DNA from 3 places in the Caecibacter sp. AF58-12pH5A genome. Region 3 is predicted to be linked to each of the others. Evidence: riboswitches for the same ligand, from Rfam matches in the RefSeq annotation. Region 3 holds a riboswitch; each other region holds the start of a gene.
The links. A riboswitch is a leader RNA that binds a small molecule or an ion and turns the genes downstream of it on or off. The one in region 3 is predicted to bind S-adenosylmethionine.
Positions count from the first base shown of each region.

Region 1 (10,761 bases), on a different contig from region 3:
AGGTCGACACCTACGAGGGAAACGAATTTGATTTCCGGATGCTGTTCGAGAAGAGCCAAAACGCCTTCTTTGCCATACTGACCTGCAGGAATAACATAAACTAAATCTTCTTTTACCATACCTGATTTCCTCCTTAATTGAAAAAAAAGACTTCTCACCCCTGCTAAACAGAGGTGCGAAGTCTTCTTTGACTTTGTTTGGTGCATGACTTATTTTGTTTTGTAAATCATGGTACAATATTACAATCAATCAGTGGATTTGTCAATAGATATTTATGATAAACACACTATTTGCCTTGTAAGATTTCCTTGACGGTCTGCGAAACGAGCTTGCCGTCTGCCTTGCCCTTTACCTGTGGCATGACCAGTTTCATTACATCGCCCAGTTTAAGGCTTGCTACGTCCTGGCCGCTAATGGCATTACGGACAATCTGTGCAACTTCTTCAGGTGTAAGCTGTTTCGGCATGTACTTTTCCAGTACGGCGATTTCAGCCTGCGTCTGTTCGATGAGGTCGCTACGGCCGGCTTTTTCAAATTCAGCCAGCGATTCTTTACGCTGTTTCATTTCTTTCGCAATGACCACACCAACGCCGGCGTCGTCGAGGACGCATTTCCCGTCGATTTCCGTATTACGGATGGAACTCCGTACCATACGGATGACAGAAAGCTGTGTCTTACCGGCTTCTTTGGCCTTCATTGCTTCTTTCATGTCTTGAAGCAGTTGGTCTTTCAGAGACATTGTATCACCCTTCTTACGTTTGACGATTATGCTCTATACTTCCGTTTCCGTGCTGCTTCAGATTTCTTCTTTCTACGTACGCTCGGTTTTTCGTAATGTTCGCGCTTCCGAACTTCGGAAAGAACACCTGCTTTTTGGCAAGAACGCTTGAAGCGGCGCAGTGCGCTGTCCAAAGATTCATTTTTACCAACTTTGATTTCTGCCATTCTCTATCCCTCCCTCCAAAATGTATGTTAGGGAGTGCTTTACTGCACACATTGAAATTATACCCAAAAAGAGCATTTTTGTCAATCTGTTAATGCAGGTATAATGACAAGTCATAGCTGGTACAGCCCCGTAAAAGAGCCATTCCTTCCCTATTATAAGCCTGCTTCCTGACGCAGGACGTCGGCTTTATCCGTCTTTTCCCAAGGCAGATCGACGTCTGTACGGCCGAAGTGGCCATAGGCAGCAGTCTGGCGATAAATCGGGCGCTGCAGGTCGAGCATTTCAATGATGCCGGCCGGACGCAGGTCGAAGTGTTTGTTGATCAATTTGGTAATGACATCGTTTTCCACTTTGCCAGTGCCAAAGGTTTCTACGTGAATGGAAACCGGGCGGGCTACGCCGATGGCATAAGCGAGCTGGATTTCTACTTTGTCAGCCAGGCCGGCAGCGACGATGTTTTTCGCTACGTAACGGGCTGCATAGGCTGCCGAACGGTCAACCTTTGTGGGATCCTTACCGGAGAAGCAGCCGCCGCCATGACGGGCCATGCCACCGTACGTATCGACGATGATCTTGCGGCCTGTCAGGCCCGAGTCGCCCTGCGGGCCGCCGATAACGAAACGGCCTGTCGGGTTGATGTAGAGCTTCGTCTTTTCATCGAAGAGGCCTTCCGGCAGAATCGGTTTAATGACGTGTTCGAGGAGATCCTTTTCGATCTGTTCCCGTGTTACTTCCGGGCTGTGCTGTGCCGAAATGACAATCGTATCGATGCGGACCGGTTTGCCATCTTCGTATTCTACGGTTACCTGCGTCTTGCCATCGGGACGAAGGTACGGCAGTGTGCCGTCTTTACGTACCTGTGCCAGGCGGCGTGCCAGGCGGTGTGCCAAGGAAATAGGCAACGGCATGTATTCCGGTGTTTCGTTCGAAGCATAGCCAAACATCATGCCCTGGTCACCGGCACCGATCGTATCGAATTTATCCTTTTCCCCTTCTTTAGCTTCCAGTGCTTCGTCTACGCCCATGGCAATATCGGAAGACTGTTCGTCCAGGGAGACAAGGATGCCGCACGTATCGCAGTCAAAACCATACTTTGCGCGGGTGTAGCCAATGTCGCGGATCGTTTCGCGGACGATGTGCGGAATATCGACGTAGCAGGTCGTAGAAATTTCCCCTACGACATGTACCATGCCGGTCGTAACGAGGGTTTCGCACGCTACGCGGGCGTTTTTGTCTTTAGCCAGAATTGCGTCGAGAATGCTGTCGGAAATCTGGTCGGCCATCTTGTCGGGATGACCTTCGGTAACGGATTCAGATGTAAAGAATTCGCGGTCTTTAGCCATTTGGTGGTTCCTCCTTTAAGTACTCTATATGCTGTCAGTGTTCATGTAGTTCCGTAAAAAAAAGCCCCTCAAAAGAGGGGCTTTTACACACCCATCTTCCAGTAGTTGCTACTGTTGGATTTAGCACCTTTCACGTGTATGAAGGTTGCTGCGGCATCACAGGGCCAATCCCTCCGCCGTCTCTTGATGGAACTATATTCTGTTTGACTTGTATTAGTATAAACGAAAGAGGACTAAAATGCAAGTACTTCGCATTAAAAAAGTAAACGCCTCTATTTGTCTTCCTGAGCTGCACATTTAGCAGCAACGAGCTTGGCAGCCCGGTCGACGATAATTTCAGCCAGTTCGAACTTGGTCATTTGCTGCAGCTCTTCCATCGTACCATCTGGGAAGAGAAGCGTGCCAATGTTCGTATCGCCTTGGAAGCCTGCACCCTTGACGCTGACGTCGTTGGCAACGAGCATATCCAGGTTCTTCTTTTTCAGCTTACCCTGGCCATAGGCGAGGACGTTCGTCGTTTCTGCAGCAAAGCCGACGAGGACCTGGTGCGTCTTGCGCTGGCCCAGGCCATAGAGAATGTCCGGGTTCTTTTCCAGGTTGATCGTCAATACGTCGTCGTTTTTCTTGATTTTATCCTTAGCCGGCGCAGCCGAACGGTAGTCCGCCACAGCCGCTGCCTTAACGACCAGATCGCAGTCGTCATAGTAGGCATCGACAGCTTCTTTCATGTCCCGCGTGCTGTTCACGTCAATACGGCGGCTTACACCGGCCGGTGTCGTCAGGTTATCTGTAGAGCCACAGATCAATGTTACATCGGCGCCAGCCAGGACGGCAGCCTTGGCAATGGCAAAGCCCATGCGGCCGCTGGAATGGTTGCCAATAAAGCGGACCGGATCGATCGGTTCCCGCGTACCACCGGCCGTAACGATGACCTTGCGGCCCTTGAGAGCCGTACCCATGCAAGCCACCAGTTCAATCTGGTCGACGATGGCTTCCGGTTCAGGCAGACGGCCTACGCCAATAATGCCACAGGCCAAATGGCCGCTGGCCGGTTCCATAATATGGTAGCCAAATTTCTTCAATTTAGCCATATTTTCCTGCACGATAGGATTGAGGTACATATTGCTGTTCATAGCCGGCACAAAGAGCACCGGTGCCTTCGTAGCCATAATCGTCGTTGTCAGCATATCATCGGCAATGCCGCCTGCGACCTTGCCCAGGACGTTGGCCGTAGCCGGCGCGACGACAAAGAGGTCGGCCCAGCGAGCCAAGGCGATGTGTTCTACGTTGAATTCCTGGACTTCGTCAAACATGTGAACCGCCACAGGATTGCCCGTTATGTTGCGCAGTGTCAGGGGCGTAATGAATTTTGTCGCGCTTTCCGTCATGATGCACTTGACCTCTGCGCCGCGGTGACCTAGGAGGCTGGCAATCTGGGCTGCCTTAAAGGCCGAAATGCCGCCGGTAATGCCGAGGACAATTCGTTTGTGTTCCAGAAGCATGGCAGAGCCCTCCTTATTTGATGCCCGATTTCGGCGCTTCGTAGGTAATCTTGCCCTGATCGATTTCTTCCATCGCAATGGAGACGACTTTCGTCGTTTCTACGTCTACGAGGGGTTCGTCACCGTCTACGAGCTGGCGTGCCCGTTTAGCAGCCAGGGTAACGAGGGTATATTTGCTGTCTACGTGTTTCATGAGCGATTCGAGGGTCGGTTTAATCAACATAATGGCATCTCTCCTATTTTTTGTATAAATCTCGGACAGTCGCAATCTTTTGGGCATTACGCGACGTCTTCAGTGCTTCGGCCGTCAAAATGGCCGAGGCCTGGTCAATGGCGACCTGCAGGTCGTCGTTGACGATGAGGTAATCGTATTTTTCAATCCACGCCAGCTCGTCACTGGCTTTGGCCAAACGGCCGCAAATGGTTTCTTCTGCATCCGTATGACGGCTGCGCAGACGGTTGGCTAGTACGTCCATGCTCGGCGGTACAATGTAAATCAACAAGGCCTGGGGATAGCGCTGGCGTACCTGCATAGCCCCTTGGATGTCGATTTCCAGCATCACGTGGTGGCCCTTTTCGAGCTGGTCAAAGACGTATTTCTTCGGTGTACCGTAGTAGTGGTCATAGACCTTGGCGTGTTCGAGAAAGGCATCTTCTGCGAGCAGCTCTTCAAAATGGGGATTATCTGTAAAGAAATAATTCACGCCGTCCGTTTCTCCCGGCCGGGGATCACGGGTAGTCATGGAAATGGAGTACTCTATTTGGGGAAAGCTCTGGCGCAGGGCGTCACAGACCGTTCCTTTACCGGCACCTGACGGGCCCGATACGACGATGAGCAATCCGGGATCTTGCATACTATTACTTCCTTTCTTCTTCATCCTGCAGTTCCTCTATTTCTATCTCAGTGTCTGCCACTGCATCCTCGCCGACAGGCACAATGCGATGGGCAATGGTTTCCGGCTGCAGGGCCGAGAGTATGACCTGGCTGTTGTCCATAATGAGGACAGACCGGGTCTTGCGGCCAAAGGTGGCGTCGATGAGCGTATTCCGTTCCCGTGCTTCCTGCATGAGGCGCTTAATCGGCGCCGATTCGGGGCTGATAATCGCTACGACCTTTTCACCCATGACCATATTGCCAAAACCGATATTCAGCAGGTTGAAATTCATATGGCTCACCTACTCTATGTTTTGTACCTGTTCACGAATCTTTTCAATTTCGTTTTTCAGCTGCAGGACCGCTTCCGTTACGGCCAGGTCCTGGGCCTTGGAACCGATGGTATTCGTTTCACGGTTCATTTCCTGAATGAGAAAATCGAGCTTCCGCCCTACGGCGTCGTGTTCTTCCAAAAAGCCCTTTAACTGGACGACGTGGCTGCGGAAACGGACGATTTCTTCCGTAAAATCGACTTTGTCAGCATAAATAGCTACTTCTTCGAGAAGGCGGTCCTGATCCGGCACGCTGGACGCTTTTTCAAAGAGAGAAACAATGCGCCGGCGCAGCCGTTCTTCATACTGCCGTAAAATACTATCGCGGCGGCTGGCAATGGATTCGATGAGCTCCGACATCTTAGCCGCACGGCGCAAGAGATCGATACTGATCTGTTTGCCTTCTGCTTCGCGCATGGCCGTCATGCCTTCCAGTGCCTTTTGCAGGCTTTCTTCAAAAATGGGACGACAGGCATCGATATCGACGACGGGCTGTTCCTGAATGAACCAATCGGAATTCAGGGAAATGATTTCCGATAAGCGCGGCGGTTCGTGATCAAAGAGTTTATCCTTCGCTTCGGCTACTGCCTGACGGCAGGCAGCGAGAGCCGCATAATCAATACGCACTTGCGGAGCCTGGGTTTCCAGTTCCTGAACCGTGACAAAGACATCGACTTTGCCGCGAAGCAGTACGTCCTTGATGCCCTTGCGGATGACGTCTTCGAGCGCCAAATAGGCATGAGGCATACGGATATTCAATTCCAAAAAGCGCTGATTAACGGAACGCATTTCAATAGTCACCGATAAGGTACCATTGCTCGCCGTGCCAGCGCCAAAACCGGTCATACTTCGCACAATTTACGACCTCCTTTTGTTCGTGTTCTTACTCAATGCTTTATTATACGGCAAATAGCGCTCTTTTTCTAGTCCATACGCCGACTTTTGTCGCCATACGTGAAAAAGAATGCCTCTTGTTTCTCTTATGAGGCTTACTGCTTTTTGTTGTACCGCGTCCACGCATCGGCAATGGCAGCGAATTCGTCCAACGAGAACGTTTCGCCCCGCCGCGAGCCTTCAATGCCGCAATCGGCCAGAATAGCGGCAACGCCGTCCTTGCTGACGCCGGCAGCCTTGAGGGTATTGGCAAAGGTCTTGCGGCGCTGGGAAAAGGCCGCCTTGACAACCTGGAAAAAGCGTTTTTCTTCTATGACGGAAACGGGCGGTTCCTTGCGCACGTCCAGGCACACCACGGCCGACGTGACTTCCGGCGCCGGCATAAAGGCCTTGGGCGGAATTTCAAAGATGATTTCCGGCTGTGTGTAATACTGTACGGCTACAGAAAGGGCCCCATAAATGCGGCTGCCCGGGCTTGCAGTCATGCGTTCGGCCACTTCCTTTTGCACCATGACGACGAGCCGTTCCATAGGCAGCCGTTCTTCGAGCAGCGTCATGATAATCGGCGTCGTAATGTAATAAGGCAAATTGGCGCAGACCTTAAAGGGTTTATGGCCCATGAGCCCGGCAATATCTGTCTTCAAAATATCGCCGTGAATAATGCGTACGTTGTCATAATGTTCGAGGGTCTTATCGAGGACCGGCAAGAGGTGGCTGTCGATTTCAACAGCTGTCACGTCGGCGCCCGTTTCGGCCAGGGCCTGGGTCAGCGTGCCGATACCGGGGCCGATTTCCAGGACCGGATCACCAGGCTTCAGGTCTGCCGTATCGGCGATCTGGGCAACCACGTCCGGACGGATAAGGAAATTTTGGCCCAGGCGCTTATTCATGTGCAGGCCAAAGCGCTTGACGACGTATTTGACGACTTCCAGTGTGGCTAGATTAGCATCCTTCATGGTTTACCTCCTTAAGGGCCTGGTCCCATTCTTCCCGGCTAATACCGTAATGGTTGAGGCGGCGTAAAAACTGTTTGGCATTGCCGTAGCCAATACCCAAGATCGCACCTACGGCAGCCCGGCGGTCGGCTGCGTCGGCACTCCCGCTCAGGCCCGCTGCCTGCAAATCGCTGGCCGTAAAGGTTTCTGCCGGTTCAAAGACGGCACAGCGCGTTTTTTCCAGGGCCAGGCGGATCGCTTCAGGCGACGCCTGTTCTACGCCCAGGTCGTTATTGGCAATGGCATCCTTCCGGGGAATGAAGGCCTGCCGGGCCTTGGGGAACCGTTCGGTCAAAAATTTGCGGATCCGTTCGCCGGCGCTGTCCGGGTCCGTGAGAATGATGATGCCCCGCTTTTCGTAGGCAATGGCAATCTGCTTCAGCGTGTCCGGCCGCAAATTAAAGCCATCCGTCGTAATCATGTCGGCTTCGATTTGGCTGGCCCGGATGCGGGCTACGTCACTGCGGCCTTCGACGACGAGTACTTCTTTAATCATGGTCTTCTCCTTCGCTATTTTCCATAATATACTGGGCAGCGCTCATGACGGCCAGGACATTATGTTCAAAGACGATACCCCCTTGGAGGTACATGACGTACGGCGGGCGGATCGGGCCGTCGGCAGACAATTCAATAGACGAGCCTTGGACGAAATCGCCGGCAGCCATAATGATCTTATCGGCATAGCCCGGCATGTCGTCAGGAATCGGCGTGACGTGGGCGTCTACAGGCGAAAAGGTCTGAATGCCCTGGGCAAAGAGGCACATGTTCTTTTCGTTTTCCAGAAAAATAGTCTGGATCAGATCGGAACGGGGCGTTTCGTACGATGGCGACACTTTAAAGCCCAGGCGGTCGAAGACGGCGGCCGCAAAGACAGCGCCTTTAATAGCCTGAGCCGTCACGTGCGGTGCCATGAAGAGGCCCTGGAAAAAGAGGCGGTAGCCATAGGCGTAGGAACCGAGTTCGCCGCCGAGGCCCGGTGCTGTCAGGTAATCAGCCGCTGTGTCGACCAGATTGGCCTTGCCGGCAATGTAGCCGCCTGTCGGGGCAATGCCGCCGCCCGGGTTTTTGATGAGGGAACCGGCAATGATATCGGCACCGGCTTCGAGCGGTTCTTCTTCGGCAGCAAATTCGCCATAGCAATTATCGACGAAGCAAATGGTCTGGGGGCTCACGCTCTTTACAGTCGCCGTAATCTGGCGAATATCGTCAATCGTGAGGGACGCACGGGAGCTATAGCCGCGGGAGCGCTGGATCAGAACCATCTTAGGCTGTTTTTCCTGGCACGCCATGCGGATGCCGTCGAGATCGTAGGCATTAGCTTTGAGGGCCACTTCTTCATAACGGACGCCCTTTTCCTTGAGGGAACGCGGCGTTTCCCGGGCATAGCCAATGACGCCTTGCATCGTATCGTACGGTGCGCCAATGAGGGAAATAAGCAGGTCATCCCGGTCTAAAAGGGCGCAGAGCACCGTCGCCAGCGTATGCGTACCGGACACGAAATGGGGCCGTACAAGAGCCTTTTCGGCGCGGAATACACGGGCGTACACTTCGTCGAGCTTTTCCCGGCCCAAATCGCTGTAGCCGTAGCCTGACGTACCGGCAAACTGGTACGACGAAAGCTGGGCGTCGCGATAGGCGGCGAGAACCTTCTGTGTATTGTGCAAGCTGATCGTATCGATATGAGCAAATTGTTCCGTACAAGCAAGCAGCGCTTCTTGGCGGATTCTTTCCAAAGCAACTGAATCCATGAGTTTCTATTCCTTTCCTGTGGGTTTCCTGCCCACGCAGTCATTATAGTATCTGGCAAAAGTGCCACAAGGCACATCGCATTATTGTTTTTCTGCCCGTGCCAGCCAGGCATCTGTTTCGGTGAGAACTGCCCGGGCCAGGGCGTCTTCGCTGTCGTATTCCTCTTTGGCAAACCAGTGAATGTAGGGCATGCGCTTAAACCACGTCAGCTGCCTTTTAGCGAAATGACGGGTCCGCGTCTTGATCGTAGCCGCTGCTTCATCTAAGGTCATACTGCCGTGTATATATGCCGTAAGCTCGGCGTAGCCAATCGCCTTCATGGCCTGGCACGCCGGGTCGACACCGGCTGCGAGAAGGCGTTCTACTTCTTCTACCCAGCCTTCTTCGAGCATGACGTCAATACGCGTTTCAATGCGTTCATAGAGGACGGGCCGCGGCAGGCTGAGGCCGATGACGTACGCCGGCCAGGCCAGGGTGCGGTCCTTACCGGCCCGGACGAAGGTGCGGCCTTCGCCCTTTTCGATGGCCGCCATGAGGCGCACGAGGCGGTGTTCGTTCGAGACCAGCTCGTGCCAGTCCGGCGCTTCCCAATCCGTTTGCTTACGGATATAGGCAATAAGCTCTGCCTCACCCATAGCGGCAATGCGCTCTCTCGCTGCCATGCGGGCTGCCTCATCAACGGCACTGCCGTCGAAGGTAAAGCCTTCGAGGAAGGACTGGACATAAAGTCCCGTACCGCCGACGAGAACGGGTACCTTGCCTTGGTGCTGCAAGGCGTGGGCAACGTCGCCGGCCATAGCGCAAAAGCGGGCTGCCGAATAGGCTTCACCGGGCTCGGCAATGTCGATGAGATGGTGCCGGAAACGCAGGAGCTCTGCCGCCGTCGGCTTTGCCGTACCGATATCCATGTGGCGGTAGATCTGATAGGCGTCACCGGAAATGAGTTCCGTCCCATAGTGGTCTGCCAAGTGAAAGCTGAGTGCCGTTTTGCCTACAGCCGTAGGTCCGACGATGGCAATAATCTGTTCCATATTTAATCTTACCTTTCTATAACGGCGTAGCGCACGCGGCTGTAGCGGCCGCCGTGTAGTGTAGCCTGGGGAAAGGCTGCTACCAGTTCCTTTAGGAAGCGGCCTTTGACGACGACCCTGCCTGCCCGCATCAGGGCCAGGCGGATCGTGTCCGCCGTTAGCGCGTCGTGGTCGAGGAGATCCCGCACCGGCCCGAACTGACAGCTGCCGGCAACGGGTTTCTTGAACATCGGGTCGAAATAGATGATATCGTAGTCCGGCCCAGCCTGCGCCAGGTAGTCGCCGTACGTGCCGCACGTCAGGGAAATACGCCGCAGGGCTGCCGTAACGTCGTCTTTTTCGTGGACGAAGTGTGTAAAGCCCCAGCCCGTCACGGCGGCCATCTGGGGAATCGCTTCAAGTGCTTTTACAGATGAACCTGCCGGCAGGCCAGAGGAAGCGACAAGCGAGTCGGCGCCAAAGCCGCACGTAGCGTCTAAGACCCGTACGGGCCCTTTTGCCCCAAAGGCCTCGAGGAGATGGTCTGCATCGCCGCGGCGCAGGTTTTGAATGCGCAGCTCGGCCATATTGAGACTGAAGAAATGGCGTCCTTCCGGCCGCTCGATGACCGGCCCCTGCGTCGTGTAGACGAGTAGGTTATCTTCGCCATAGGCCTGCCAGAGCTCGGGCACGGTCCGTTTCTGCCGCGTAACGAAGGTGGCGCCAATGGCCGCGGCCCAGGCTGCGGCTTCTGCCTGCAAGGAGCCCTTCGCTTTTAATGAAGGCGTGACATAGAGCATAGGCTGCCTCACGTCCGCTTGAAGAGCCGCGCCAGGTCAGCCGGTGTAAAGCGCACGATAATCGGCCTGCCGTGAGGGCACACGTAAGGCGTTTCCGTATGGAACAGATCGTCTAGGAGCTGTTTCATCTGACGGATATTGAGGGTATCGCCGGCTTTGACAGCACCGTGGCACGATAAGTAGGCCAGGGAACGGTGGCGCAGGGTAGCCTTATCGGCTACATTATTTTCCCGCAGGAGACGGCAAATATCCTGGAGGGAATCGGCAATATCGCTGGTCTCTAAATCGCACGGCACTTCATCGACGCGCAGCGTTT
Region 1 covers NZ_JAQDBC010000011.1:25,800-36,560, reverse strand. The annotation lists gene PGX44_RS06805 (type I glutamate--ammonia ligase) at 1-119, opposite strand, end outside; gene PGX44_RS06800 (GatB/YqeY domain-containing protein) at 287-739, opposite strand; gene rpsU (30S ribosomal protein S21) at 766-945, opposite strand; gene metK (methionine adenosyltransferase) at 1,099-2,289, opposite strand; SAM riboswitch class I at 2,378-2,482, opposite strand; gene coaBC (bifunctional phosphopantothenoylcysteine decarboxylase/phosphopantothenate--cysteine ligase CoaBC) at 2,562-3,791, opposite strand; gene rpoZ (DNA-directed RNA polymerase subunit omega) at 3,805-4,014, opposite strand; gene gmk (guanylate kinase) at 4,028-4,645, opposite strand; gene remA (extracellular matrix/biofilm regulator RemA) at 4,650-4,958, opposite strand; gene PGX44_RS06765 (YicC/YloC family endoribonuclease) at 4,968-5,843, opposite strand; gene rsmA (16S rRNA (adenine(1518)-N(6)/adenine(1519)-N(6))-dimethyltransferase RsmA) at 5,987-6,847, opposite strand; gene rnmV (ribonuclease M5) at 6,834-7,382, opposite strand; gene PGX44_RS06750 (methionine gamma-lyase family protein) at 7,375-8,634, opposite strand; gene miaA (tRNA (adenosine(37)-N6)-dimethylallyltransferase MiaA) at 8,716-9,666, opposite strand; gene PGX44_RS06740 (class I SAM-dependent methyltransferase) at 9,675-10,445, opposite strand; gene mutL (DNA mismatch repair endonuclease MutL) at 10,454-10,761, opposite strand, start outside.
Region 1: linked by a shared signal. The riboswitch ahead of metK (methionine adenosyltransferase) and the one ahead of PGX44_RS08460 (putative sulfate exporter family transporter) in region 3 are both predicted to bind S-adenosylmethionine.

Region 2 (10,761 bases), on a different contig from region 3:
GGTACGTAGGAAACCAGGTCAGGAAGAAATACATGGTACTCGTGTTAGCAAACTGGCCTAAATAAATGCCCAGGAGCTGACGATGCTTGAAGAGGTAGGTTACCTGGGACCACGTAATGGACTGTTTTTCACTCTTCGTTTCTACGAGGCCGCCGCCTTCACGGATATAGTCCAGCTCAGCCTGGTTGGCGCCGGAATTTTCACTGGGTTCCCGATAGAGGAAATACCAGACAATACTGGCCAGGATGCCGATAACGCCGGTGACGTAAAAGATTTCACGCCAGCCGTAATTTTCTAAAATCCAGAATAAGACCGGTGTCAGAAACGCCAGACCGATGAATTCGCCGGCCGTATAGATGGACGTAGCCGTAGCCCGTTCCTTTGCCGGAAACCACGAGGCGACGACGCGGCTGTTCGTAGGAAAGGCCGGCGCTTCAGTGGCACCAATGGCCAGGCGGATACCAAAGAGGGAGGCAAAGGAATTGCCCAGTCCCATAAAAATCGTAAATAAAGACCAGAAAAAGAGGGATACCGTGTAAGAAATACGGGAGCCGACGTATTCAATAAACCAGCCGCCAGGAATCTGCATAAGTCCATAGGCCCAGGAAAAGGCGGAAAAGAGCAGCCCCATCGTGGCGGCGTTAAATTCCAATTCCTGACTCATACTGGAAGCGGCGACGGCCATATTCGTCCGGTCCAGGTAATTGATAGCTGTAAGGACGAAAAGCAGCGAAAGTATAAACCAGCGCTTTTTTGTTTTTTTCTGTAATTGTTGCATAGTCATAGTCCTTTCTCAGGAAAAAAATGGTTGTTCTATTATTCACATAGGTAGTAAGAGAGACACCTACGCGTACATTGATATACTCGTCGTATTCATTTTATACAATAGATAGGGGAAAGGCTATTATTTATTTTAACTTAATTAATGCATAATAGCTATTAATATACTAGTATTAACTGTAAATAATACATTAAATTCATAATATGGTCTATCTTTTTACTTTAAGGAATAAGTGGCGGCCATAAAGGAACGAACGACCGGGCTGAATCTATGGAATCTCATGGAAAAATAAAAAAAAGGAAGGCAGAAAAGGCTTGTCATTCTAACGGGTAAAGCATAAAATAAGGCTATCCGCACAGGCAGGGTTCTAATGCCGCGGTGCTTTCCGTGTTTTCATAGGGAAAGAATTATATAAAAAGGCCAAGTTTCTTTGCCGGAGCCATTGTCCGGCAAGAAAGAGGCCGTAAGAAAAGGAAGAGGATAGGAGTAAAAGCATATGAAACACATGAAGATTGCGTACAGCTTTGACGTACAGTACTATTTTGTTGACAGTGACCGGGAAATCGTGCCTGTCGAAAAAACCGATTTTACAGATGTTGCCGTTGCCGTCCTTTCGGATCAGGATTTTGATTATATCGATACGATCGATGCAACGGGGTTTGGTGTGCCCATTATGGTAATCATGCCGAGTGGCGAAAAGCTGCCTTCCCAGTATTTGGATAAGGTCGACGTCGTCCTTTCGGAGGAGGTTGTCAATAAGAGCCGCTGTATTGAAACGGCAGAACGCCTGGCCGGCAATTATGAACAGAATGTACTGCCACCCTTTTTTGGGGAACTCGTAGAGTATGTCAGTGAAAAGAATAATCCCTTTGACTGCCCGGGCCATCAGGACGGGGCCTTTTTTAAAAAGCATCCGGCCGGCCGCTATCTGTACGACTTCTTTGGTCCCCATATCTTCCAATCTGATATCTGCAATGCCGATGTCACCTTGGGGGATTTGCTCATTCATGAAGGACCTGCTTTGGACTCCCAGGATTTTGCTGCGAAAGTATTCCATGCAGATAAGACCTATTTCGTGCTTAACGGTTCGTCTGCGTCCAACCGCGTCGTTACGAATGCCCTGCTGACACCGGGAGATCTGGTCTTATATGACCGCAATAACCATAAATCCGTGGCCATCGGCGCCCTTATCCAGGCCGGTGCTACGCCTGTATATCTGGAAACGGCCCGTAACCCCTACGGCTTTATTGGCGGTATCGATGCCCACTGCTTCGATGAAACCTACTTGCGTCAGCTCGCAGCCGAACGGGATCCGGAAAAGGCCAAGCAGGAACGGCCGTTCCGCCTGGCTGTGATCCAGCTCGGCACGTACGACGGCACACTCTACAACGCGCGCTACGTTGTCGACCGTATTGGTCACCTGTGCGATTACATTCTCTTTGATTCTGCCTGGGTGGGCTATGAACAGTTCATTCCCATGCTCAAGGACAGCAGTCCGCTGCTCCTCGATTTACAGCCTGGTGATCTGGGAATCTTCGTAGTCCAGTCTGTCCACAAGCAGCAGGCCGGCTTTTCCCAGACCTCGCAGATTCACAAGAAAGACAGCCATATTCACGAACAGGACCGTTACGTAAACCATAAAACGATTAACAATGCCTTTATGGAGCAGGCCACGACGAGTCCCTTTTACCCGCTCTTTGCGTCCCTTGACGTGAATGCCAAAATTCATGCCGGCGATGCAGGCCGGAAAATGTGGCGCGATTGTGTCAAGATGGGTATTGATGCGCGTAAGGATATCCTGCGGCGCTGTCATTATATCCGTCCCTTCGTAGCGCCAATGGTACACGACCGCCTTTGGCAGCGTGGTGATACGGAATCTATGGCTGATGATATTGATTACTTTACCTTCGAACCGGGGGCCAAATGGCATGCCTTTGAAGGCTATGGTCCCAACCAGTACCGTGTAGACCCGTGTAAGCTGCTCTTGACGACGCCCGGGATTGATGCGGAAACAGGGGAGTACGAAAACTTTGGCATTCACGCCAATATTTTGGCTACGTATTTGCGTGGCAACGGCGTTATTCCGGAAAAATGCGATTTGAACTCGATTCTCTTTTTGCTGACGCCGGCAGAAAATAAAGATAAACTGCGCTTTTTGACGAGCCAGCTCGTCCGCTTCGAACGCTTTGTCGACAATAACGTGCCGATGGAAGAAGTACTGCTCGGCGTGTATAACCACTATCCCGGCCGTTATACAGGCTATACGCTGCGCCAGCTGTGCCAGGAGATGCATGATTTCTTCAAGGACCGCAATGTAAAAGACTTGCAGAAAAAGCTTTTCCGCCGTGAGTTTTTACCGGAATACGCTATGCGTCCGCAAGATGCACATTACGCCTTTATCCGGGGCCAGCGGGAACTGGTGCCGATTGCGGAAATCGAAGGCCGCATTGCCCTTGAAGGGGCCTTGCCATACCCGCCGGGCGTGCTGTGTGTCGTGCCGGGTGAACGCTGGTCCCCGACAGCTGTCCAGTATTTCCTGGCCCTCGAGGAAAGCCTCAATGCCCTGCCGGGGTTTGCCATGGAAATTCAAGGCGTGTATTTGGAACATGAAGACGACGGCCGTGTCCGCGCCTATGGCTACGTGCTGAAAGAATAAGCGCATTGCCGCTGGTATATAAAAAGCAGAGAACCGCCAATCAGGCGGCTCCCTGCTTTTTTTAGTCTTCCGTTTGCTCTGTGATTTTGCTGACGCCATAGCCGGCGTTGACTACGGCCTTTAAAAGATCTTTTTCTACGACGTCACCGGTAACGCGCAACGTAGCCCGCCCGCGTGGCAAATTGACATTCACTTTTAGAACGCCTGGAACGGCCAGCAAGGCTTCTGTTACATGCTCAGCACAGTTTTGGCACATCATGCCTTGAATATATACAAACTTTTCCTGCCCTTCCGGAGAGCCACCGAATAAATTACTGAAGAATCCCACGTAAAACGCCTCCTAGAATATGATAATGAATGTTATTCTAATTGTATTATACAAGAGCCATAAGGGAAAAACAAGTAAGCCCCCTGCTGCGTGGCAGGGGGCTTAGGAAGGTGACACTTAGAGCAGTGTCTTGACGGCGGACGTAATGCGTTCCGCTACGTAAGGGCTGTTCATCGTATAAATGTGTACGCCGTCGACGCCATTAGCCAAGAGATCGACAATCTGATCGATGGCATAGGCAATGCCTGCATCGCGCAAGGCAATGTTGTCGTGGCCGTATTTGGTCAGAATCTTTTGGAACTTAAGGGGCAAGGAAGCACCGCAGAGAGTAACCATGCGTTCAATTTGCTTTTTGTTCGTCACGGGCATGATGCCTGCTTCGATAGGAACGTGAATGCCGGCCTTTTCCTTTTTTTCCAGGAAGGAATAAAAGCACGCGTTATCAAAGAAGAGCTGGGAAATGAGCTCGCTCGCCCCGGCCTCTACTTTGATCTTCAGGGCGTCAATATCGGCCTGCAAATTTTTGGCTGCCTGGTGGCCTTCGGGATAGCAGGCGCCGATGATATTGAAGTCGTCGCCGGTCTCCTGGCGGATGAAGGAAATGAGATCGCTGGCGTGGGCAAAATCGTGTTTTGGCTCAATGTCCGGCGTGCGGTCACCGCGCAGAGCAAGGATATTTTCAATGCCTTCCTTTTTTAATTCCTGCAAAATAGAGCGGACATCGTTTTGGTCCAAGTTGATGCACGGCAAGTGGGCCGCTGTTTCGCAGCCCAGCTTTTTGATGCGGCTGGCTACCTCTACGGTCCGTGTTCCGCCCTGGCCGCCGGCACCGCAGGTGACGCTGATAAAATCAGGCGACAGCTTGCTTAGCTCCGTGAGGGTAGGAAAAACCGTTTCTACAGGCATGTCCTTTTTTGGCGGAAAGACTTCAAAGGAAAAGACAGTTTTTTTGGCAAAGAGATCACAGGTTTTCATAACATAGGCTTCCTTTTTTTTGGTATAGTCTGACTGGGTTAGGCGTTAGAAGCTGGCGAGGATGGCGCCCTGATACTTATCTTCGATGAATTTCTTTACTTCCGGTGATTGCAGGGCTTGCTGGAGCTCTTTGATTTCCGGACGATTTTCATCGCCTGCCCGGACGGCCAGAATGTTGGCATAGGGCGAGTCCTTATCTTCGATAAAGAGAGCGTCCTTCAGCGGATTGAGACCGGCTTCGAGGGCGAAGTTCGTATTGATCAGGGCAATGTCTACGTCTTCCAGTGAACGGGGAATCTGAGCGGCTTCCAGTTCGACGAACTGCAGGTGTTTGTCATTTTTGACAATGTCCTGGACGGTAGAAGAGATGCTGCCGCCATCTTTGAGGCTGATGAGGCCAGCCTTTTGCAAGATCAGGAGCGCCCGGCCGCCATTGGTCGGGTCATTGGGAATGGCTACCTTGGCACCGTCCGGCAGCTGATCCAGGCTGGTAATCTTTTTGGAATAAATGCCCATCGGTTCGATGTGTACCTTGCACAGGGCTACGAGGTTGGTGCCATGTTCGGCATTGAATTTGTCCATGTAGGGCTGGTGCTGGAAGAAGTTGGCATCGATTTCCTTGTCATTTAAAGCCAGGTTAGGCTTGACATAATCGGTGAATTCGACGACGTTGAGGTCAATCCCCTTTGCGGCTAAGAGTGGTTTGATCTGTGCCAGAATTTCCCCATGCGGTACCGGCGTGGCACCGACGGTGATCTTAGTGTTGTGTGAAACCTCGTGACCGCCTGTAGGCTTATCACCGCCACAGCCGCTTAAGAGAACGGAAAAGGATAAGAGCATCGTGGCTGCAGCCAGTGTAAAAATGTGTAGTTTTTTCATATACGTTAGGCCTCCTTGATTATGGAATATATAATGAATCGATTCGGATAGAAAAGAAAAAGACCCTTTCCCGAGAGAGAAAGAGTCTGCGTTTTCTTTATCTATCGGAATTGCTTCCGCAGGAATTGGCACCGTGTAATCGGTTGCCGGGTTTCATAGGGCCAGTCCCTCCACCACTCTGGATAAAAGCGCAATGAAGCTCATCTGTACAAGTCAATCGTATAGAAGCCACTGCTAATGAAATTGTTGATATTGATTGTATCATGTAGAGAAAATTTGTCAATATAAGAAAAATGATATGACAAAAATATATAAATAGGAATACTTATATGCGAAATCCGGCACGACACATGCCCGGGCTGACGGGCTTTCCTGCCTATGCCCTTGACTTTACGGGAAAAGAACGTATAATTACAAGTAAACTATATGAGTAAGTATCGATGAACGAAACGAGTACATGTGCAACGACAGGTACAGCGAGCCGATGGTAGTGAAAGTTCGGCCCTAGGTCAGCAGATGGAATGGATTCGGGAGATGCGGCCTGAACGGTAACCAGTAGGGTTCGACGGTGTAGTTCCACCGCTATCAAAGAACCGTGTATCGCGTTATGCTGTACATGCAGAGCTGGGCTCGTACGAGCCAATGTGGGTGGTACCGCGGAAGATTCAACCTTTCGTCCCTGTCAGGGGATGGAAGGTTTTTTTATTGTCGTAAAAAGGAGAGAAGACCTATGTTAGAAATGCGGGATGTCTGTTTTCGTTATGGGAATGGGACTCCTATTCTGGAACATATGAATGTAGAAATAGGTGCCGGTGAGTTCATTGGCTTAGGCGGCCGTAACGGTTGTGGCAAAACGACGGTGACGCGGCTGCTCATGGGCCTGGAAAAGCCCGTTTCCGGTGAAATCCGCTATGATGGCAAAATTATCAATGAAGACGATGCGTCCCGGCGCAGTGCTTTCATTGGCTATGTGTTCCAGCGGCCGGAACGGCAGATGTTTCGCCCGACCGTACGGGATGAAGTCGCCTATGGGCCACAGCAGTTTGGCCGTCAGGCTGATGAAATTGAAGCCTCTGTACAAGCAGCACTGGAACAGACGGGCCTGTCGGACCTGGCCGATGCCTATCCGCCTAATTTAAACCGTGGCGAAAAACAGCGCGTTGCCATTGCCTCTGCCATTGCCATGCACACGCAGTATCTCATTCTCGATGAACCGACGAGTGGTCAGGACAGTGCCGATAAGGAAGACCTCATGCAGCTCTTGACCAAATTGAACCGTCAAGGACTGACGGTCCTCATCATCAGCCACGACATGGATATTTTCGCCGAATACTGTCACCGCGTCCTGGTCATTGGCCATCATACGAAGGCCTTTGACGGCACACCGGAAGAGCTCTTTACCAAGCGGGATGATCTCTATGATCTGGGTCTTAGCCGGCCCGATTCCGTTACCTTGTCCCTGTCCGTACCGGGCCTGCCTTATTGCAAGTCCATGAAGGATTTTACGGCAGCTATGCTGCAGAAACTAGGAGGCCAAAAATGATGCAGCGTTTTGTACCTGTAACGAAACTGATTGGCACGGCAGCCTTCTCTTTCTGGGCTCTCGTCATCCATACGCCCGTGCCGCTGGCGGTGCTGGTAGTCATTGAATTGTGCCTGTTGGCGCTGTGCGGTAATTTTAAGAGTACGAGCAAGGCCGTTTTGAGCCTGGCCGTGTTTGCCGTGTTCCTGGCCGTTGTCCAGCTCATCGGCGGCGGCTCGCTGGAATCGGCGTATGTGACAGGCCTGCGTATGCTGGCTATGACGATTGTCTTTATTATCCTTTTAACGACGACCCGTTTGCAGGATTTGACAGCTGCCCTCGTTAAACAGATCCGCGTACCCTATGAATACGCCTTCATGTTCACGGCTGCCCTGCGCTTTGTACCGGACTTCATCGCCGAAAGCCATGCCGTGCAGGAAGCACAAGCGTGCCGTGGCTTTTCTACCAAAGGAAACATCTTTAGAAAGATACTGAATTACATGAGCGTCATTCAGCCGCTTATGCTTAAATCCCTGGGCCGTTCGGAAACGATGGCCTTAAGCCTGGAGCTGCGGGGCTTCAACAGCGATACGCGCAGCTTTATGAGCAATGTCCGGCTACGCGGCTGCGATTACCTGGTCTTGCTGCTTTTTGTGCTGCTGAGCATCGGCGTCATTTACCTGCGCATGCACGATCTCGTCTAAGGAGGAACTCAGGATGAAACAAATCACAGATATTGCATCGTTAGAATTTCACCACCGCCAAGGCGGGCAGTTCCGCTGGATTACGATTACGACGCTCATGCTGGCAATCGGTACGATTTTGCACCTCGTGTCGCCGAGTGTAGCCGGTATTACGCCGAACTGGACCATTGCTACGTATTGTGTCGCCATTTGCCTGACCAAGCCTTCGTACACCCAGTCCCTGGGCATTGGCCTCGTTGCCGCGCTGGTCAACGTCTTGACGTCTAAATCGGGCTTTCCCTATGGCAACCTGATCAGTGAACCGGCAGGGGCCCTGACGTGTACACTCATCGTCAAGAACCTGGCCTTCATCCGCTTCAAGGGCCATTCCTGTTTGCCTGTCCTGACGGGCCTTGCGGCAACCTGCATGAGCGGTGGCATTTTCGTCACCATCCTGAAATTTGCCATGGGGCTTCCGAATATCGTATATTTCACGGGCATGCTGCCCCTGGTGTTCGTCATCGGCCTCTTAAATGCCGTCGTAACGCCGCTCATGTATTTCCCGGCGCTCCGCCTCTTTGCCTCCCGTGGTATTATCGATTCGCTGGAAGAACAGAGCGTGACCTCCGATCACAGCGGCTACGACTTAAAACCGACACAAGCGGGAATCGTCTCGATGGAACATCTTTCGTATATCCATAACAAACAGAAGGTGCCTGTCCTCAATGACGTGACGCTGGCCATCCAGCCCGGCGATTTTCTGGTCATTACCGGCGAAAGCGGCAGCGGCAAGAGCTCTCTCTGCATGGCCCTGACCGGTGCCATTCCCCATTATTTTGGCGGCGTCATGAAAGGCATGGTCTACGTAGAAGGCCAGGCAACGACGCAGACGACGATTTCCAAGCTGGCCAATAAGGTCGGCGCCATGCTCGATGACTATGACAGCCAGCTCGTGGCCATGACCGTTGAAGAAGAAATTGCCTTTAGCCTGGAAAATCAGGGCGTGGCACCGGAACAGATTGATGCGGCCATTACGGAATCGCTGGAAAAGGTACACATGACGGAATATCGGCAGCGCCAGCTCAGCAAGTTATCTGGCGGCCAGCGGCAACGGCTGGTTATTGCCAGTGTCTTGGCGACCAGTCCGGAAATCCTCGTCTTTGACGAACCGACATCAGCCCTCGATCCGGAAGGAACCCGTGATTTTTACGAACTCATTCACGACCTCAACGTACAATATGGCCATACGATCGTCGTCGTAGAGCATTCGCTGGAAGCGGCCTTGCCCTTCGCCAACCGGCTGGTTCTCATCGATCACGGTCATATCCTTTGTGACGGCAGCGTAGAAGAAACCCTGCGTTATATGTATGAAAAGAATGTCTACGCCAGTGCCGTGCCGAAAATCTTTGCCTGCCAGCTTGATTTGGAACGGGCCGGCTGCCAGTTTACGGCACCGTGGCTTTCTTCTGAAACGGCAGTTGCTGCTGTACGGCAGCTGTTGCCGCAGGAGCGGTCGTGAAGCGCCTCTTGTGCCTGGGTGACAGCCTGACCTTTGGCTATGGCGTAGCCGCACAGGACCGCTGGCTCACGCTCTTAAGCCGCTCTGGCCACGTACAGTGCCAGAATGAAGGCCTGTGTGGTGATACGACGGCCGGTATGCTGCAGCGCCTGAAAGCGATGGCGCTGACTGCCTATGATGCGTTCTTTCTTATGGGCGGCTCCAATGACATCCTCCTCGATAGTCCTATGGAGCAGACGCAGCAGCATATGAGAGATATGATAAAACGGCTTGAGGCCCAGGGGAACCCCGTCTATGTAGGTATTCCGCCACTGACACTGCCGGAAAGCGCCGCCTATGGCTGGCAAGAAAGAGATGCCGTTGCCTGGCATAATGACCAGCTTACGGCCTATCGCCAGTGGCTCCTAACTGAGTGCCGGCAGCAACAGCTCTGCGTATTCGATTTCTACGCAACCCTTCGCGATGCACGAAAGGAAAACGGCAGCCTGTCTCTCTATGTCGATGGCGTACATCCCAGCCCGGCCGGCTATGCCCTCATGGCGCAGACAGCCAGAACTGTCCTCGAACGCAGTCAATTTCTTACTGATTCGTAAGCTAAGAAAACCTCCTTGGCAACAGCTGCCAGGGAGGTTTTTGTCATTATAGTTCGATGTGGCTGCATTGGTCTATGCGTAAGGCCAGGGAGAGCATTTCGTAGCCTTCCGGCCGGAAGGCATCCAGGTCTAAGAGGGAGCCTATTTGTTTGAGCCGGTAACGGATCGTATTGGGATGCTGTTGCAGCTCTTCGGCCGTAACGGCAATGCTGCCGCCGGCGCGGATAAAGGCTGCGGCTGTTTCTAAAAGGGACGTATGATTTTCCGAATCATAGTCGCGTAACGGATTGAGGATGGTATTGGCGAAATGCTGCATAGCCGGTTCACGGCAATAGGGCAGCAAGATGCTGTTAATACCTAACGATTCATAGGTCCTGAAAAGACCCTGGTCAGGTGCTGCAAAGTAGCTGCTGTAAATGGCCTCTTCCAGGCACAGCTTGATTTTCCGTTCCCTGTAGTGAATAGAGCTGACGCCAATACAATATGCCCCGGCGCAGGCCCGTAAGGGACCTGTAAGGATTTCCGTTGCCAGGTCACTGGCTTTGGCGTTTTTAAAGTTATATGATGAATGTATATATATAAAGCCGTTTTTATAGCGCAGCAATGTGCTGTAGGATGTTAAGAGATTTGCTGCTGTCGCCGTTTCTTCCAGTTTTTGGTATTCATCGGCCGATACGGGATGGAGGGCACGGAAATACATACAAAAAATATCGGGCTGCAAACACGGGTTGATTTCCAGCTGCAACTCCTTTTGTCGGGGATCGTGTTCGGGCAGGGTGAGAATGGTAGCGACAAGCTGCTCAAATTTGTCGAAATCGTGCAGAC
Region 2 covers NZ_JAQDBC010000002.1:198,821-209,581, forward strand. The annotation lists gene PGX44_RS02165 (MFS transporter) at 1-778, opposite strand, end outside; gene speC (ornithine decarboxylase) at 1,278-3,437, shown strand; gene PGX44_RS02175 (heavy-metal-associated domain-containing protein) at 3,499-3,765, opposite strand; gene metF (methylenetetrahydrofolate reductase [NAD(P)H]) at 3,883-4,740, opposite strand; gene PGX44_RS02185 (MetQ/NlpA family ABC transporter substrate-binding protein) at 4,786-5,619, opposite strand; SAM riboswitch class I at 5,714-5,808, opposite strand; T-box leader at 6,051-6,303, shown strand; gene PGX44_RS02190 (energy-coupling factor ABC transporter ATP-binding protein) at 6,350-7,162, shown strand; gene PGX44_RS02195 (energy-coupling factor transporter transmembrane component T family protein) at 7,162-7,845, shown strand; gene PGX44_RS02200 (tryptophan transporter) at 7,859-9,343, shown strand; gene PGX44_RS02205 (SGNH/GDSL hydrolase family protein) at 9,340-9,936, shown strand; gene PGX44_RS02210 (PucR family transcriptional regulator) at 9,983-10,761, opposite strand, start outside.
Region 2: linked by a shared signal. The riboswitch ahead of PGX44_RS02185 (MetQ/NlpA family ABC transporter substrate-binding protein) and the one ahead of PGX44_RS08460 (putative sulfate exporter family transporter) in region 3 are both predicted to bind S-adenosylmethionine.

Region 3 (10,761 bases):
CCCCGAAGGAGGAAGTTTCATGAAAATCGTTGTTCTCATGGCGAGCCCGAATGTCAACGGCTCGACTCATTTACTGACCGAAGCCTTTACGGAAGGCGCCCAGTCTAAAGGTCACGACGTACAGGTTATCGACGTAGCTCACGCCAACGTCCAGCCTTGCACAGGCTGCGTCGCCTGCGGCTACGAAGGACCGTGTATTCTGCACGACTCCATGGACGGCATCAAGGCGGCCATCCTCAGCTCGGATATGATTGTCTTTGCTACGCCCTTGTACTATTTCGGCATGTCGGCCCAGCTGAAGGTCGTCATCGACCGCTTCTGTTCCTTCAACAGCAGCCTCCATGCCAAGCATATGAAATCGGCCCTCCTGGCTGTCGCCTAGAATAGCGATGCCTGGACCTTTGAAGCCCTGTCCCTGCACTACAAGACTCTCGTCAAATACTGTCACTTTGACGATAAGGGGGCTATCCTTGGCACGGGCTGCGGTACGCCGTCTATGACGCGGCACAGCGCCTTTATGGAAAAAGCCCGCGCCCTCGGCGCCAGCCTCTAAGAAAAAAACACGCCAAAAAGCCATCGTCACGGGAGAAGGACGATGGCTTTTTGACGTGCGAGAGAGAAAAGATGAGAGATGAGGCCCTCCTGTGTGCAAGAGGAGAGGATATGTATAGGAAGCCGTGAGATGGCGCAGTTTACTGCGTGATGACACGGCGTACCTGGCTGTAGGCCTGTTCCATGCCGCTCGGTTCAGCTTCGAGGAAGTTGAGGAACATGAAGGAAAGCTGGGCCCCTACGTAGTTGCGGAAATGGTTGAAGAGGGCACCGTTGAGGTCACTTTCGGACATGCCGTATTTTTCGCGGGCAATGGTTTTCAAGAGAACGACCGATTTCTGTGCTGCCGGTACGGAGAGAACCCAGTCGTGGTCGCCCAGGTGGACGATGTAGCCTTCCTGATGATGCGGTGCCGGGAGACCGCCCATGCCGTTAATGAGGCCGTAATCGACAGGATCCTTTTGTGCCATCATAGCAGCGGCGCGAAGCCAGCCGACGACTGCTTCTTCTTCCTTCGGCGACGACGGTGCACCGTGGGCACAGGCCTGGGCTACGACAACTTCAGGCGGGAAGCCGCGGTAAATCGTTTCGGCCAGAGAAATGACGTGATGCGCACCTTGTCCGGCAATGGTGTATTCCTTCAGGGAGGCTCCGTCCGGCTGCCACTGAAAGACGAAAGGCTTACAGATATCGTGCATGGCCTGGCCAGCCAGGGCCACATCGCGGTGGACATCGTAGCCAAAGACTTCTTTATACGTATCGCAAATATACGACGTAATGTGCATATTGACGCCCACGTGCGTAGCCAAGCCACCAGGATAGGAGTGATGGCTGCCGTAGCCGCTGCCAGGCGCCGTGCGAAAGGGCTGGACGCTGCCGTTATACGGCGGCAGGAGATGGGCTACATCGATCTTAGACGTATCGATCAGGCCGGCACTGGCCAGCTGGCTGTAAAGCCGGGAAATAGCACTCTGGCCAGGGTAATTGGCCATAAACGTCGGCGTCGGATCGTTGAGCAGCTTCAACACAGCACTGCGCAAGCCGGCGTCAGAAATTTTCTGGCTCATAGAAATAATCGAAGAGAAGGAATCATATACCAGCGTCGAAGCCTTAGCCGCTGCCATCGCATCACGAGGCAACCCCTTCAACGTCACCGGAACAAGCTTCCGTTTCACCGTCGCTGCACCACCAGTCAACTCACTGGCCAAAGATAAAGCGGGAACCGACAAAATAGCCGCCCCCAAAGCAGACCCTGCTGCCAACTTCAAAAAGCCACGCCGTGAAACACCATTATGTTCATCCATCATAGAATCCTCCTTATGAGTTGAGAGAACATGCCAACACAGGTCATGCACCTGCAAGCACATCTTTCATTTGCCCCAAGTATAAAGGAGAAATGTATAACAAAAGTGCAAAGACTGTAAGAAATTGGAAAAAAGCTTTCCCAAGCTTTCCCCGGGGGAAAAGTGGGCGCGAAGCGCTCGATAGAGACGCAACGCCCCCGTGCGGGCGTTGCGCCGTCACTACTCCAGGATTGAAGAATTCAATCCTGGAGCCAATCCCCGTGCGGGCGTTGCGCCGTCACTACTCCAGGATTGAAGAATTCAATCCTGGAGCCAATCCCCGTGCGGGCGTTGCGCCGTCACTACTCAATGATTGAAGAATTCAATCCTGGAGCCAATCCCTGTGCGGGCGTTGCGCCGTATAACAACATAATTACAGAACTCTCAATCCATTAGACAAAGTCCCCAGCACCGCGCGAATTTATTGACAGTCTCCCAATCTTGTGATACCATTAACGGCATGAAACAAAGCCCATGACGGAAAAGAGTAGACAGCCACCATGCAGCGAGACAGGGATAGTGCAAGCCTGCCAACGGTTGCCGAAGGCCTTCCTGAGGCTGCGGCAGGAAGCCCCTTTGGGTGTGTATGGCCGCCTGAACTGAGCGGGCCCTTTAGGCCAATCAGGGTGGAACCGCGGGTGTTTACTCGTCCCTGTAACATCACTACGATGTTACAGGGACTTTTTTTATTATTAGGAGGGAATAATCCATGAATTTTCAGCAAATGAGCTTCGCTTTGAAGAAGTTTTGGTCCTCCCAGGGCTGCATCATACAGGAACCGTATGATGTAGAAAAAGGTGCCGGCACGATGAATCCGGCCACCTTCCTTCGTACCCTGGGACCGGAACCGTGGCACGTAGCCTATGTCGAACCGTCCCGTCGTCCTGCTGACGGCCGCTATGGCGACAACCCGAACCGTCTCTATCAGCACCATCAGTTCCAGGTCATCTGCAAACCGAGCCCGGATAACATCCAGGAACTCTACCTGCAGAGCCTCGAAGTACTGGGCATCAATTTAAAAGAACACGACATCCGTTTCGTTGAAGATAACTGGGAATCGCCGACCCTCGGCGCCTGGGGCCTGGGCTGGGAAGTCTGGCTCGACGGCATGGAAGTCACACAGTTCACATACTTCCAGCAGGTCGGCGGCATCGACGTTCATCCCGTTTCCTCGGAAATCACATACGGCATGGAACGTCTGGCCATGTACATCCAGGGCGTAGACAATGTCTATGACCTCGAATGGACCGACGGCGTAACCTACGGCGACATTTTCCATCAGAACGAATTCGAACAGTCTTCCTACGCCTTTGAAGTCAGCGACGCCAAGCTCCTGTTCCACCTTTTCGACCTCTATGAAGCCGAAGCCATGCGCACTATCGAAGCAGGCTTCGTACTGCCGGCCTATGACTATGCCCTCAAATGCTCGCACACCTTCAACCTGCTCGACGCCCGCGGCGCCATCAGCGTCAGCGAACGTGCCGCCTTCATTGGCCGCGTCCGCAACCTGTCCCGTGCCTGCGCCCGCGCTTATCTCGAACAGCGCGAAAAATTAGGATTCCCAATGCTGAAGGAGGAAAACAAATGAGTAAAGACATATTGCTGGAAATCGGCACGGAAGAAATCCCTGCCCATTATATGCCATCCATTCTCAGCCAAGTCAAAGACCTGGCTGCCAAGAAACTGGATGCCGCCAATATTACCTATACATCCATCCGCTCCCTCGGCACACCGCGCCGTATTGCCCTCCTCGTTGCCGGCGTAGCGGAAAAACAGGCCGACGTATCGGCTAAAAATAAAGGACCTTCCGTCAAAATCGCTTTCGATGCCGAAGGCAAACCGACCAAGGCTGCCCAGGGCTTTGCCCGCGGCCAGAAGATCGCCGTCGAAGACCTCGTCGTAGAAGATGGCTACGTCTATGCCAACGTCACCACCATCGGCGCTGAAACAGCCGGTCTCCTGCCGGATATCCTCAAAGACATCATCCTTTCCCTGAGCTTCCCAAAGAGCATGATCTGGGGCTCCCAGACCGTCCACTTTGTACGCCCCCTGCGCTGGCTCGTTGCTCTCTTTGGCACAGACGTCATTCCGTTCTCCATTGCCAATGTCCAGAGTGGCAAAATCAGCCGGGGCCACCGTTTCCTCGGTACGGGCGACTTTGAAATCCCGTCCATGGCTGCCTATGTCGATACAGCCCGGGAACATTTCCTCATCGTCGATCCGGAAGAACGGAAACAGATGATCCTCGCCGGTTTCCAGCGCTTGGCTGACGAAAAAGGCGGCACCATCATGATGGACGAAGACCTCCTGGAAGAAGTTATCTTCCTCGTCGAATATCCGACAGCCCTGTGCGGTGAATTCGATAAAGAATTCCTCCAGCTCCCGGAAGCTGCCATCATTACACCGATGAAAGACCATCAGCGCTATTTCCCTATGCACGACAAAGCTGGTAACCTCATGAACCTCTTCCTCACCGTCCGCAACGGCGACGACTATCATCTGGAAACGGTACAGCACGGCAACGAACGCGTACTCCGCGCCCGTTTGGACGATGCCAAATTCTTCTTTGAAGAAGATAAGAAAAAGAAACTCAGCGACCGCGTCGGCGACCTGCAGCGCATTGTCTTCCAGGACGGCTTAGGCACGCTCAAGGACAAAGCAGAACGCCTCTCGGCTATTACCGTATTCCTTAATCACAAGCTCGACCTCGGCGTAGAAGATGAAGACCTGAAACGCGTCTCCGCCTTGGCTAAGACAGATCTCCTGACCCAGATGGTTGCCGAATTCACGGAACTCCAAGGCGTCATGGGCTGTGAATACGCCAAGATTGACGGCGAAAAACCGGAAATCGCTACGGCCATCTATGAACAGTATCTGCCGCGCTTTGCCGGTGACGACCTGCCGCAGACGACCCTTGGGAAAATCCTCGGCCTTGCCGACAAGCTCGATACGATTACAGGCTCCTTCAGCCTGGGCCTCATCCCGACGGGCTCGCAGGACCCCTTCGCCCTGCGCCGTCAGACCATCGGCAGCCTGCACATCCTCATGGAAGCCGGCTGGAACCTGAACCTGCAGGAAGTATTCGCCTACATCCTGAGCCTCCTCGATACAGAAGCAGACAAACGCGCCACGGTCATCGACCAGCTCACAGACTACTTCACGCTCCGTCTGAAAAATATCTTCCAGGACGAAGACATGGATTACCACATCATCGACTGCGTCCTCGCTTCGGACACGCTCAACGCCGCTGAAGCAGCCAAACGGGCTGACGCCCTCATCGCTGCTGACATCCGCAGCCAGGAAGACCTGCTCCAGGCCTTCACGCGCGTAGGCAACATGATCAAAGACGCCGAAGACACAGACGTAGACCCGAACCTCTTTGAAACAGAAGAAGAAAAAGCCCTCTATGCCGCTGTAACCGCCCTGGAAAACACAGTACACCAGCACTATGCCGTATATGACATTGCCGGTGCTATTCAGGAACTGGCCAAAGGCGTACCGGCTATCAACAACTTCCTCGACAACGTTCTCGTCATGCACGAAAATCCGGCTGTCAAACAGAACCGCATGAACCTCCTTACACGGACCTTCGATCTCATCCGTCCCATTGGAGATATCAAAAAACTGAACTAACCTGCCAGTGGCGCAATGTAACAGTTCTGTGTCACTTGCCCCCGATTCCTGACAGACTACGTTCAAATATGCTATAATAGGATAAAAATAGGTGCAGGAATTACGCCTGCATCTATTTTTATCTGAACCTAGTGCAAAAGAGAGTAGGAAAGGAGATTTCTACAAATGAAATGTAAAAAATTGGCCCTTCTCCTGGCCGGACTGGCCGTCGTATCTTCCACAGCCTTTGCTGCCAACACTCCCTACGGTTTGCTGAACAGCTCTAACGAAGAAAGCTACGATAAAGTCCTGGTCTACCAGGCTCTGGACATGAACTACTACCGCTATATCAATGACACCTATCACTACGCCTTGGACATCCCGACATACGTCAACAAGGCCGACGTCAACGAAGGCGGAGATGGCTGCTATTTCCAGAACCTGAACGACAAAGTCGTCGTCTCGACGTACGCCGTCAAAAACCAGATGAACTTCACCCTGGACGAACTGTACAACATGGACGTAGGTATCAACGGCTCGCCGAAACTCACTATCAACCAGAAGACAGGCAACCACTACACCATTTCGTGGACCAAAGACGACAAGTACTTCTACAAAGAACTCTACCTCGTACCGGACACCAATACGTACGTAGCCTTTTCCTTCGTCTGCCCGGCTAAAAACGCCAAGAAATACCAGAAAGACATTTTCCACATGAGCCAAAGCTTCACGCCCAGTGGCGCCGTCATCTAAGCACGAAAAAGTTATAAAAAAAGAGCTTGCAAAAGCCTTCCCAGCGTAGTATAATACTATTGTTAATTCAGGCAGTCCTCTGTCCAGCCGACGATCGGTATGTACGTGATACCGACGGGGCACGAATGCCTATGAGGAGGAAAAAACAATGAACATTATCAGCGTACTCGAAAATGAACAGCTTCGCAACGACATCCCCGACTTCCGCCCTGGCGATACCGTAAAGGTACACGTAAAGGTCGTCGAAGGTAACCGCGAACGTATCCAGGTATTTGAAGGCGTCGTTATCGGCCGTCACAACGGCGGTGTCCGCGAAACCTTCACAGTACGTCGTATTTCCTACGGCGTAGGCGTAGAACGTACCTTCCTGGTACACTCCCCGCGTCTGGCTAAAATCGAAGTATCGCGCCGCGGCATTGTTCGCCGTGCAAAACTGAATTACCTGCGCGGCCTTACAGGCAAAGCTGCCCGTATCCGCGAACGTCGGTAATAACAGAACTTCCTATTACAAGAACAGAAAACAGGAGCCCTCAAAAAAGGGCTCCTGTTTTGCATAGCCTTCCCTGGGGGGAAGGTACGCGAGGCGCAGCCTCGTGGGGAAGAGGCGAAATGAGCCGCCATAAAGGTGATAGACAAAGCGGGGAGAGTCCGCGAGGCGCAGCCTCGGGGGAGAGAGGGAAACGGTACAACCATAACGTGGATAGACAAAAAGGGGAAGGTACCCGTTGCGCAAGTAATGGGGGAAAGAGGCGTAACGCCCCCGTGCGGGCGTTACGCCGTCACTACTCCATGCGTGAAAAAAATTCACGCATGGAGCCAATCCCGTGCGCGTGTTACGCCGTCACTACTTAATGCGTGAAAAAATTTCACGCATTAAGCCGATCCCGTGTGCGGGCGTTACGGCCTAATCACTCCGAGCTTGAAAGAATTTCAAGCCCGGAGCCAACGGGACAACCATAACGTTAATTAATCACTAATCGACGGAAAACCGAAGCACCCATAACGCCCACATCCCTTGAAACCTACGAAAAAAATTGATACAATACACATGAGGAACTGAACTACCTAGCATCTTCAGTGGAAGGTACTGTGGTAGAGGCACCTCTATAGGAAAAACTGTAGAAAAGGAGTCTATGCAGTATGGTGGCTTTGGAGAAAGCTACTGCTGCATAGGCTCTTTTTGTATTTTCAGCAGATTAAAAAATTCTCTCGATTTTCTCTTTTTCATAAGCAAAACAAAAATTCCTCACACCCATCAGCCCATTGAACTCCCAAAAAAGCTCTCACGCCAGCCCTTCATAACACCCAATCCGCCTTGTACACGGACTTGTCCTTATCCAACTACGCTGGAAAATGACACGTTCCTGCAATATACGCAGAAAATCTTCCTGCGTGTCATGCGCTGCAGTTCATCGCTCGTGTTACGGCAGGACAATTCCTTTAGAAATGACGGAAACTGCGAGGCCTTTCTTCGTGTGGCAAGGGCAACACATTCATAGAATTACAACGACGCCACGCTTCACGAGGGCGTTTTTTTCTTTTTCAGATAGGGAAATACATGTATATCCCACACGGACATGATAGAAATTTGTACAACTATACCTGTACCGTTGCAGAAAGCTAAATGCTGTTATTCCTAGGTCGCTAGTCATAAAAAAGCCTGATTATAGGCCTTTATGAAGTACGTGAAAAAAGTTTCAACTTTTAGAACTTTATTCTAAAATCCCTCTTGACAAGACGCAACGCATAGTGTACCATAACCGTAAACATTGCAATGTTTGCTTCACCAATTCAAAAAAGAAAATTCTGCTGAGGGGCAGAAGAGGGGTATTAATCATGACTTACGTAAAAAATTACATCATGTGTTGTTGTTGTAGCTCCTAGTGTGCTGATACAACAAGAACCGTATCAAAACTGAATTGCACACAAATCATCCAGAGCAGCTGAAGGACTGGCCTTATGACGCTGCGGCAACCTCCTGTGAGGGCAGGAAGGTGCCAATTCCAGCAGGATCTAATACCTGACAGATGAGTAGGGGTTAAGTGCATGGCATATGCGCGTACTATCTGTCTGGGTAGTGCGCTTTTTTTTACAAACAATCATAAAAAGATAGGGGTGTTTTCGTATATGGCACAGGGGACATATACAGAGGCTGCGCATCGTTCCAGCCTCTTAAGCAGTGAAGATTGGTGGGCCGTGTGGCTCGGGTTATTTATATCCGTACTCGGCTCTAGCCAGATTTTAGGTATTAACGTATTAGGCTGGGTGCCATCCTTTGGCGTCTGGATCGATCCGCTTCAAGCCGTCAAGGCCAATTCGGGGGAATTTGCCTGGCTCGGCGGACTGGGCTCCGTAGTGGCAGCCTACCTTTTCGTCTTAGCCGTTACGACCATTGGGGCCTACTTCATGGGGACAAAAGTAAAGAAATTCGCCCTCGGCCTGACCGTCATTTACTGGATTACTATTATTTCCAACATTATTGGCAACTACGCCTACTTGGCCGCTACGCCGAACAAGCGCGAAGCCTTCCAGATTCCCTGGTCCTTGAGCTTGGGCGAACTGGGCTTCGTCGTGGCTCTCTTAGCCGGACTCATTATTGGCAACTTCTTTCCTAAGATTTCCCGTTTTCTTTCAGACGCCGCCAAGCCGGAATGGTACATCAAGACCGGCATCGTCATCCTTGGCATGAACATCGGCATCCAGACCATCAGCGCCATGAGCCTGGCCAGTACGGTCATCATCCGTGGCATGTGCGCCGTCGTCGAAGCCTACCTCATTTACTGGCCTGTGGTTTACTTCATTGCCCGTAAGTTCTTTCACTTTACGCCTGAATGGGCAGCACCGATGGCGTCAGGCATTTCCATCTGCGGCGTCGCCGCAGCCATTGCTACAGGCAGTGCAATCCGGGTCCGGCAAATCGTACCGACCATCCTGGCTTCCGTCATTATCGTTTTCGTCGCCGTAGAGCTTTTGGTCCTGCCCTTTGCGGCAGCCTTCTTCCTTTCCGGAGAACCTATGGTAGCCGGCTCGTGGCTCGGCCTGGTCGTCAAGAGTGATGGCGGTGCCGTCGCCTCCGGTGCCATTGCGGACACACTGATCCGCAACGCAGCCCTGCAGCAATACGGCGTGAACTACCAGGAAGGCTGGATCCTCATGGCCACGACAACATCAAAGGTCTTCATCGATGTCTTCATCGGCGTCTGGTCCTTCATCCTCGCCGTCGTCTGGTCCGTCTACCACCTCAACAGCCGCACGGCTCAGGGCGGTAGCGCACACGTATCAAAACGGGAAATTTGGGAACGCTTCCCGAAATTCATCATCGGCTTCGTTGCCGCCTTGGTCCTCATGTTTGCCGCCGGCTATGTCTTCCCGGACATCGTCTCTGCAGCTAAAGCAGGCGCCGGCCAGGCCAACCTCCTGCGCAGCATCTTCTTCGGCCTTTGCTTTTTCTCCATTGGCCTCGTCACCAACGTACGTAAGCTCTGGCACGCAGGCCTGGGCCGCGTCGTCGGCGTCTATGCCATTGCGCTCGTAGGCTTCATCATCTGGGTCGGCCTCATCATTTCCTGGATTTTCTATCACGGCATCGTACCGCCAACTGTTTAAGCAAGAGGGGACACATTTCGTAGTATCAACATATCGTAGATTTTAGAGGGGGAATTACACATGGCAGCAGAACGCTTAGCAACAGCAGACGAATATTATTATAAACATCAGAACAACGAAATCAGCGTAGAACGGAACCGCGCAGAAATGGACCTGGACGAAGACGAATACTTTCCCTTGCAGCCCATTGAAAAGAAACTTTGCGCGTACTCCTTTGGCCCGGGCATCGTCCTCATGGCCGCATTCATCCTGGCCTTTGAAGTAATCTAAGCTTCACCCGGGAAAAGAACGAGGAATTTTAAAAGAGCCTGTGCACACCAGCTTCGGGGGAAGCTCGTAGTGCATAGGCTCCTTTTACATTTTCAGGCAATCAAAACATTTCTTCCCTAGCTTTGATCTTTTCCACATAGGCAGCTGCTTAGCACTGTGCCGATGAATATATCCATGACCGCCATATCGGCCGCCCTGTGCCTGGTCACCATGGGAAAACTGAACGGCGTTCGCGAAGGCACTATCGTAGCAGCCTTCCTCGTAGGCTATATCATTCGCGTATATCATGGCCTATTTACTCAATGGGAACAGGTTATCCTGCCGAAAAAGGCGTATCAGTAAAACAAATAGCAGGGAAATTTGTGAAAAAGTTAATAGAATTATAATCTAATTTTAATAATAGGAAGAAAACCTATGCTATAATAAGAGAACAAGAAGCCGTCTTTGACGAACTAGTATCCTAGTGCCCCCCACACTAGAGATTCACAAAGGCGAACGAAACTAGTACCCACTTGCGTTCGCAGGCAAAGACAACTTCTTAATTTTATCTGTGTATTCGTCCTAAAAGCGAAAACAGGGACTATAAACAGGCTGAAAACATTACATCACAAAAAATGCTAATCTG
Region 3 covers NZ_JAQDBC010000017.1:2,414-13,174, reverse strand. The annotation lists gene PGX44_RS08490 (flavodoxin family protein) at 20-382, shown strand; gene PGX44_RS08485 (hypothetical protein) at 693-1,859, opposite strand; gene glyQ (glycine--tRNA ligase subunit alpha) at 2,605-3,483, shown strand; gene glyS (glycine--tRNA ligase subunit beta) at 3,480-5,528, shown strand; gene PGX44_RS08470 (hypothetical protein) at 5,694-6,260, shown strand; gene rplS (50S ribosomal protein L19) at 6,409-6,750, shown strand; SAM riboswitch class I at 8,188-8,294, shown strand; gene PGX44_RS08460 (putative sulfate exporter family transporter) at 8,388-9,866, shown strand; gene PGX44_RS08455 (hypothetical protein) at 9,927-10,136, shown strand; gene PGX44_RS08450 (DUF6198 family protein) at 10,311-10,478, shown strand.